Regions from separate parts of the Polaromonas sp. P1_E11 genome, predicted to be linked through region 2. Evidence: riboswitches for the same ligand, from Rfam matches in the RefSeq annotation. Region 2 holds a riboswitch; the other holds the start of a gene.

Region 1 (4,196 bases), on a different contig from region 2:
TCGAACCCAGCCGGCTGCGCGTGAAGGACGCAAAGTTCTGGGACGGTGCATGGCTGCCGAATTCGCGCGTGGTGGAGATCAAGACCGGCCATGACCCCATGATCAGCGAACCGGCTGCGCTGACGAAGATTTTGCTGGAAAGCGCTGAATGAGCCAGGTGGGCCGCCGCCAGTTCACTGCCGCGCTGGCAGCCGGGCTGGCCGTGCCCCAGCTTGCGCTGGCCAAAGACACGGCCTTGCCTGTGCCGGCCTCTTTGCGGGCTGCGGCGGGAATCGCCTTCGCCAAAAATGAACCACTCGTGCTGTTGGTCAGTCTGCCCGGTTGCCCTTTTTGCGAACTGGTGCGGCGCAACTACCTGTTGCCGGGGCAACGCGATGGCAGCCTGCACGCCTGGCAGCTCAACATCAGCGACCGCACGACGCCGCTGACCGGCTTTGACGGCCAGGTGACGACGGCTGCGGCGCAAGTGGCCGCATGGAAGGCCGGCTTCACCCCCACGGTGCTGTTTCTGAGCCCGGCCGGGCAAGACCTGGCGGAACGGCTGGTTGGCCTGGCGTCTACCGACTTTTATGGCGCCTACCTGGAAGAGCGGCTGGCACAGGCGCGCAAAGCTGTGCTGGCTCTCAGGTAAATGAAATGCGGGCCGCCAAATTCGCAGGCGTGGGGATTTCTGGTTGCTATTGTTTTGGTAGCTACTCGCGCCCGTTCTTATTGGGCTGAAGGCCTTTTTCATGCTCAAAAATGCCCTAAAAATGGCCCCGCAAAGGATTTTGGCGTGCTGCGCAGCGTGTTTCGCCCCTGTACAACAACCTGCCCGCCGTCACGCGCATGACTGACCAGGAATCGCTGCTTGCCGCTATCCACGAGGAGGTGGCCCTGCAGGCCTACAACCCGGCCTGGCCCCTGCAGTTTGTGGCTGAGCGGGACCGCCTGCTTGCACTCTCCCCCCAGCTGCCGGCCCGCCTGATCGACATCCAGCACATCGGCAGCACGGCCGTGCCCGGCCTGGCGGCCAAGCCGGTGATTGATATGCTGGCCGGCGTCGAATCAATGGTGGCGGCCGAAGCTCTTGCAGCGCCACTGTGCGCCAACGGTTACACGACCTCCGCTAAATTCAACGCGGCACTGACCGACCGCAAGTGGTTCATGCGCTGGGCGAACGGACGGCGCACCCACCACCTGCACGTCGTGGTGCACGGCGGCGAGGTGTGGGCGCAGCGCCTGCATTTTCGCGACGCCCTGCGTTCGGACCCGGCACTGGCGGCGCGCTATGCCGCGCTCAAGGCGGAACTGGCAGCCAGGCACCCGGGTGACCGGGAGGCCTACACCGATGCCAAAGCCGCGTTTGTGAACGCAGCGAGCGAAGGCTAAACCTCCCTGCTTCCTACTATTAAGCCGCTGAATCAACCCGCTAGACCTGTACTGAACGCCGCATTCACGCTTGGCAAAACAGGCTTCGGTGGTAAATTCAAACCCGTTCAAGCAGGAGAGCGCTGCCCCCACAAGGCAGCCACCGAAGGCGCAAACTTCCATAATCGCTCAGGTCCCGTACTGCCCGGAACACACAGCCGTCTGGAGAGACGCCGCACGCAAGGTGCAGCGCACCGAAGGAGCAAAGCCGAGACCTTTCATCGACATGGAAGCTGCGGCTGAATCTCTCAGGTAACAAGGACAGTGGAAGCGGCCGCAAGCATGCTGACAGGCGATGCTTGGCGGTTGCCACGTTTCTTTTTTGATTCAAGCACCCCCAAGGTACCGCAGCACTTGCGCAACTGCAATGTTCTGCTTGAATGAAAAGGAATCGCCATGAAAGTCATGGTTTTGGGGGCTGGTGTCACGGGTATCACCACGGCCTGGTATTTGGCGCAGCGCGGCCATGAGGTGACAGTGGTGGAACGCCGCAACGCAGCCGCGATGGAAACCAGTTTTGCCAACGGCGGGCAAATATCCGTGAGCCATGCGGAACCCTGGGCCAACCCGGGTGCACCGCTCAAGGTGTTGCAATGGCTGGCGCGTGAAGACGCGCCGCTGCTCTTCAGGCTGCGCGCCGATGTGAACCAGTGGCTGTGGGGGCTGGAGTTTTTGCGCAACTGCACGCCGGCGCGCACGGCACAGAACATCCAGCAGATCGTGAACCTGGGCATGTACAGCCGCGGCGCGCTGCAAAAGCTGCGCGCCGAGCTGGGCCTGCTGTACAACGCGCAGACCAAAGGCATCCTGCACTTCTATACCAGCCAGGCCGAGTACGACGCGGCGCAGGAGCCCGCACGCATCATGCGCGAACACGGCTGCGAACTCGACATGAAGACGGCCGACGAATGTGTGGCGATTGAGCCCGCGCTGGCGCAATGCCGCGGCAGCATCGTGGGCGGCAGCATGACGCCCAGCGATGAATCGGGTGACGCCCGCGCGTTTACCGCCGCGCTGGCCGCGCGCTGCGAACAGGCCGGTGTGAAATTTTTGTACAACACCACGGTGCTGGGCCTGGATGCCGCAGAGGGGCAACTGAACGGCGTGCAGGTGGCGATGGGCAGCGGCGAGGCCGGCGGCAAAGTCGCGATGTTGAAAGCCGATGCGTATGTGATGTGCCTGGGCGCCTTCAGCGCGCAGTGGGCCAAGGTGCTGGGGCAAAGCCTGCGCATCTACCCTGCCAAGGGTTACTCGGTCACGCTGCCCGTGATCAACGAAGCCGCTTCCTATCAGGTCAGCCTGACCGACGACGAGTACAAGCTGGTGTTCTCGCGTTTTGGCAACCGCTTGCGCATTGCCGGCACGGCCGAGCTCAACGGCTACAACACCGAGCTGAACCTGGTGCGCTGCAACGCCATCGTGCGCCGTGTAAAACAACTCTTTCCCGACATGACGGACGGCGAAGGCGCGCAGTTCTGGACGGGCCTGCGGCCGGCCACGCCGAGCAATGTGCCTTACATCGGCAAAAGCAAGGCCTCCAATGTTTTCCTCAACACGGGCCACGGCACGCTGGGCTGGACGCATGCCTGCGGCTCAGGCGCGGCGATTGCCGACATCGTGAGCGGGCGCGTGCCGGAGGTCGACTTTGCGTTTACCGGGATGCCGGCGCCGGAGCGTGTGATGGCATTGCCGGGGATGGCGAAGGCCTGAGCAAGGCCTGAAAAGGGGGTCTGGAGCACAGCGTCCTGCAGCAGGTGGGCGGAAACGGTAATATCGCCCTCCGTTCATCAGCCGCTTGCCGCCATGACATCACCCGCCACCACGCCCCCCGACGGTCTCCCCACCTACAGGCTCCTTACCGGCCCGGATGACGCGAGCTTTTGCCGCCGCGTGAGCGAGGCGCTGGCGCGGGGTTACGAGCTTTACGGCTCGCCGGCGGCGACCTTCAATGGCGAGAACGTGATCGTGGCGCAGGCGGTGCTGTGGCCTTCGCTGCGCAAGGCCGGCTGATGAGCCCTGCCCTGCCCCTGAACCCCGCAACGCTTCAAGCCATGGCGGATTTTCCGCGCCAGCTGGAGCAGTTCTACGACGCAATTCCTGAAAGCCACAAGGCCTGGACGCCGCCGTCGTGGGAAGGCATTCCGAGCGAACACTTCACGGCCATTGCGCAGGTCTGCCACATCAGGGACATCGAGACCGACGGCTATCACGTGCGGTTTCAGCGCACCTTGTCGGAAACCAATCCGGTGCTGGAGTCACTGGACGGCTATGTGGTGGAAAAGGAACGCAACTATGCGGCCGCTGATGCGCAAGAGGCCATCGCGGCGTTTCGCGCAGCGCGCACCCGGACGATGGCCATGCTGTCGGGCATCACGCCCGAACAACTGGGCCGCACGGCGGAATTCGAAGGTTACGGCGCGCTCACCTTGCGCAGCCTGGTGCATTACCTGTGCAGCCATGACCAGCAACACCTGGCCGGTCTGCAATGGCTGCTCGGGAAGGTGGATGCTGCTCGCATGGCGGATGCCGGGGGCGATTTGTAACGCCGCATATCAGGAAAGGCATTTTGCGCGCTACCTCAGCGCCCTCCGTTCAACGAAAAAACCACAAACTTTCTGACGCAATCCCACTTTATGACCCTTTAGAGTCGGTCTACCTGTAAGTAAACGTTAGTTTGGAAGCACACTGGGGTTAACCGGCGTCTCTGCCGCGCGACCGCAAATGCGGTTCTATCCACAACTACCGGGATGATCAACATGAAGTTTTATCTGCGCCACGCAGCAATA
Region 2 (4,196 bases):
GGTCCCGTGTCAGGCTTGGCAGCCAGGAATCAAAAAAAGTCGGTCAGGAAATCAGGCGGCGAAGGCTGTGTAACGGGTCTCGTCCATCAGCGCGTCAAGCTGTGAAGGGTCAGATAACTTGACCTTGAAGAACCAGCCGGCGCCCATCGGGTCGCTGTTGGCAAGCGATGGGTCGTTTTTCAGGGCTTCGTTGATTTCGGTCACTTCGCCGCTCAAGGGCATATACACGTCGGCCGCGGCCTTGACGGATTCGACAACACCGGCGGTTTCTTTCTGGGCGAAAGTGGTGCCGACAGCCGGCAGGTCCACAAACACCACGTCGCCCAACGCGTCCTGCGCATGCACGGTGATGCCAACGGTGGCAACGTTGCCTTCAATCTTGACCCATTCGTGGTCTTCGGTGTATTTGACGGTCATGAGGTTCTCCGGGGTTGAGTGGCGGGGTGAAAAAAAATGAAGTGACAGCTTCAGGGTCTAGCCGCGGTAATAGCGGGCGGGAACAAAAGGCATGGCGGCGACTTCCATGGGTACGGCCTTGCCGCGCACCATCGCGTTCACGCGCGTGCCCAGCGCGGCGAATTCAGGTTTGACATAGCCCATGGCGACCGGCTGGTTGATCGTGGGCCCCAACAGGCCGCTGGTGACCTCGCCGATGACTGTGCCATCGGTGCTTTGCAACTCGGTATGGTCACGCACCGGCACGCGCTCCAGCGCCACCAGGCCGACGCGCTTGCGGGTGAGCAGGGCGGGGTCAGCCAGTTGCGCCAGGATTTTGTCCGCGCCCGGGAAACCGCCGGCACGCGCGCCGCCGGTACGGCGAATCTTTTGCATGGCCCAGTTGAGGTTGGCTTCCACCGGCGTGGTGGTGATGTCGATGTCGTTGCCGTAGAGGCACAGGCCGGCCTCCAGCCGCAGCGAATTGCGCGCGCCCAGGCCGATGGGCTTGACTTCGGGCTGCGCGAGCAGTGCGCGTGCGAGTGTGTCGGCTTGCGAAGCCGGCACCGAGATTTCAAAGCCGTCTTCGCCGGTGTAGCCGCTGCGGGTGATGAAGCAGTCGCAATTTGCCACGGTGAAGCGCCCACCGGTCATAAACACCAGCTTTTCGACGCCTGGGGCCAGCCGCTGCAAGGCCGTGACGGCCTGCGGGCCCTGCAGCGCCATGAGCGCCATTTCGGGCATGGGGATGACTTCGCAGCGCGAACCGATTTTGGCCTGGATGTGCGCGATGTCGCCCGCCTTGCACGCACCGTTGACGATGACAAAGAGGTCGCCGCCGTTCGCGTAGTCGCGGTTGAAGAACATCAGGTCGTCGATGATGCCGCCGTCGTCGTTGAGCAACAGGCCGTAGCGCTGCTTGCCGGCAGGCAGGTCAATCACATCGACAGGGATTAGGGATTCAAGCGCCGCCGCTGCATCCGCGCCCACCAGGCGCAACTGGCCCATGTGGGACACATCGAAAAGGCCGGCAGCCTGGCGCGTATGGTGGTGTTCCGCCATAAGCCCCGCTGGGTATTGCACCGGCATGGAATAGCCGGCAAAAGGTACCATGCGCGCGCCTAGCTCCACGTGCAGGTCGTGCAGCGGCGTTTTCAGCAGGGCTTCGGGGGCAGCGGAAGAAGTGGACGAATCGGACAAGGCATTCTCCGGGGGGCAAACACGGTCATGGCAAGAACTTGTTCTCAATCCATGGGCTGCCCCTGCTGTCCACTTTACCTGAGAGATTCACCCGGCGATGCGGGCTTGCTCCTTCGGTGGGCTGCCCGTGAAGGGCGGCCTCTCTCCAGTAGGGAACGCCTCGCCGCGTGGTGCGCCGCAGGGCGGTTGCCAGTCCTTTTGCCTGAGCGTTCAGTGCTACTTGGGGGTACCCCCAGGGTGCTCGTGCGCCTTCGGCGGTTTTCGCTAAGGAAAACTCTCTCCTGACCAGCCAAGTGTAACGGAAGCTGCTCCGAGCCTGATCAGGCAGCCAGATGCTGGGGCAGCAGCATGGCGATCCGCTCGCTGATGGAGTCGGCACGCTCATGGCCCGCGATTTTCTCGATTTCTTCCAGCATTTGGCGCGAGGCGGCGAGCATGGTCTCGCGGTCCTTGGCATTGCGCAGCGCTTCGCGAAAGCGCTCGGCCATCACCGGGTCGCGCCGGGCAAACATGCGCTCGCAAATATCGAACAGGAACATCCGGGTTGTGGCAAGCGAGCGCTTGCCTTCAAACTGGTCGGCGGAGACCTGAATGGCTTGCGTGGTCTCGGGGCTGGGGAAATTCTGCAACTGCGCCGGCGTGAGTGTGTGGGCGGGTGCAGGCGAGGGATTTTTTGCCGGTGCGGACGCCCTGCCAGGATGGGCTTCCAGAAAGCCGTCACGCAAAAGGCGCAGGGCAATGGCTTCGCCGTCGCCCTCAAACAGCGGGCGGAAGTCCTGGGCAGACTTGCTGCCGTCGGCCATCAGCAGCAGGGTGCGCTCGCGCTGGCCTAGCGTTCTCACGCCGGGCTTGAGCTCGGCGCGGGCACGGTCGGTTTTATGGAGCTGCATGGATTTCATCCTCAAATGAAACCCCGAGCATGGCTGCTGAAAATGACAGCCTCGTGAATCCCGTCCGAAAAGCTATTTGGCGTAGACCAGATCCCGCAAAGCCAGCGACAGCTGCGGGACGTAAGTGACCACCATCAGGCAAGCCAGGATAACGAGCACAAAGGGGATCAGGTGGGTCACGATGCGGTCCAGCGATATCCTGGCGACGGTGCAGGCTGCAAACAGGTTCACGCCGAATGGCGGCGTGATCATCCCCAGCGCGAGGTTGACCACCATCACCAGCCCGAAGTGCACCGGGTCAATGCCGAAATGCACCGCCACCGGCGCCAGGATGGGCGCCAGCACGATGATGGCTGCGCTGGTTTCAATGAACATGCCGATGATGAACAGCGCCGCGTTAACGCCGAGCAGGAAGAGTGCGGGCGATTGCAGCACGGCTTCCAGCCAATGGCCTATGGCGTCCGGCACGCCAGCCCGGGTGATCAGGAAGGCGAACAACCCGGCATTGGCGATGATGAACATGATCACGGCACTGGAGAGCACCGATTTGCGCAGGATGACGTACAGGTCGGCCGGCTTGATTTCGCGGTAGATCACGATGCCCACGACCAGCGCATAAAACACCGCCACGGCAGAGGCTTCGGTCGGCGTGAAAATCCCGCCGTAAATCCCGCCCAGAATAATCACCGGCATCAACAATGCCCAGCCCGCCTGCCAGGTCGCCTTGCCAAAGCCTAGGCGGCCGTCACCGTCCTGCTTTCCCCAACCCTTCCAGCGGCAATACAGGTGCACGAACAGCATCAGTGCGCAGCCGATCAGCAGCCCCGGGCCGAAGCCGGCAATGAAGAGTTCGCCGATCGACACTTCGGCGCTCACGCCATAAAGAATCATGGGAATGGAAGGTGGAATGATCACGCCCAACTCGGCGCTGGTGGCCTGCAGGGCTGCGGCGTAGGCGGTGGGGTAACCGTGCTTGATGAGCGCCGGGATCAGGATGGCGCCAATGGCGAAGGTGGTGGCCACGGAGGAGCCGGACACCGCGGCGAAGATCATGCAGGTCAGCACGCAGGTCATGGGCAGGCCGCCCTGGACGCCCCCCACAATGCTTTTGGCGAACTCGACAAGCCGGCGCGAGATGCCGCCGGTTTCCATCAGGTTGCCGGCCAGGATGAAGAAGGGGATCGCGGCCAGCGGAAACTTGTTGATCGAGGAGAACATCTCCTTGACTGAAATCAGCATGTTGGCGCTGGACGCCTGGATACCGAAGATGGACGCCAGGCCGATGGAAACGGCCACGGAAACGGTGAGCGCAAAGCACAGCACCATGGTGGAAATCATTACCGCGGTCATTGCGCAGTCTCCAGTTCGTTGCGCTGTGGGTCGATCAGGTTGCCGATGATGCCCATTACGCAGAACATGCCGCCGATCGGCATGGCCACATAGCCCCAAAACATCGAAATGGATTCAAGGCCAGCCATGGACTGCGCACGCCCGCGCAGGGAATAGTCCCAGCCCCACCAGACGATGACCGCGACGAGGAGCAGGGCGGCGAGGCAGACCAGCCAGTCCAGCACCCGCCGGATGCGAGGTGGGCTCCAGCGATAGAGCACGTCCACGCTGACCATGGCGCCCTGGCGGAAAGCCATGGGGATTCCCATAAAGACCATCCAG

What was found. A riboswitch is a leader RNA that binds a small molecule or an ion and turns the genes downstream of it on or off. The one in region 2 is predicted to bind glycine.
Region 1: it holds a riboswitch for glycine, as region 2 does, so the genes downstream of both, AC1D11_RS16960 (D-amino acid dehydrogenase) here and gcvT (glycine cleavage system aminomethyltransferase GcvT) in region 2, are expected to answer to the same signal.

Annotation. Positions count from the first base shown of each region.
Region 1 is NZ_JBFUBA010000004.1:292,624-296,819, forward strand. It holds gene AC1D11_RS16945 (alpha/beta fold hydrolase) at 1-152, shown strand, start outside; gene AC1D11_RS16950 (thioredoxin domain-containing protein) at 149-631, shown strand; gene AC1D11_RS16955 (GrpB family protein) at 829-1,371, shown strand; glycine riboswitch at 1,563-1,684, shown strand; gene AC1D11_RS16960 (D-amino acid dehydrogenase) at 1,807-3,120, shown strand; gene AC1D11_RS16965 (DUF1737 domain-containing protein) at 3,214-3,420, shown strand; gene AC1D11_RS16970 (DinB family protein) at 3,420-3,953, shown strand; gene phnD (phosphate/phosphite/phosphonate ABC transporter substrate-binding protein) at 4,167-4,196, shown strand, end outside.
Region 2 is NZ_JBFUBA010000002.1:436,433-440,628, reverse strand. It holds gene gcvH (glycine cleavage system protein GcvH) at 52-417, opposite strand; gene gcvT (glycine cleavage system aminomethyltransferase GcvT) at 475-1,635, opposite strand; glycine riboswitch at 1,691-1,794, opposite strand; glycine riboswitch at 1,816-1,929, opposite strand; gene AC1D11_RS09525 (hypothetical protein) at 1,956-2,525, opposite strand; gene AC1D11_RS09520 (TRAP transporter large permease) at 2,598-3,875, opposite strand; gene AC1D11_RS09515 (TRAP transporter small permease) at 3,872-4,196, opposite strand, start outside.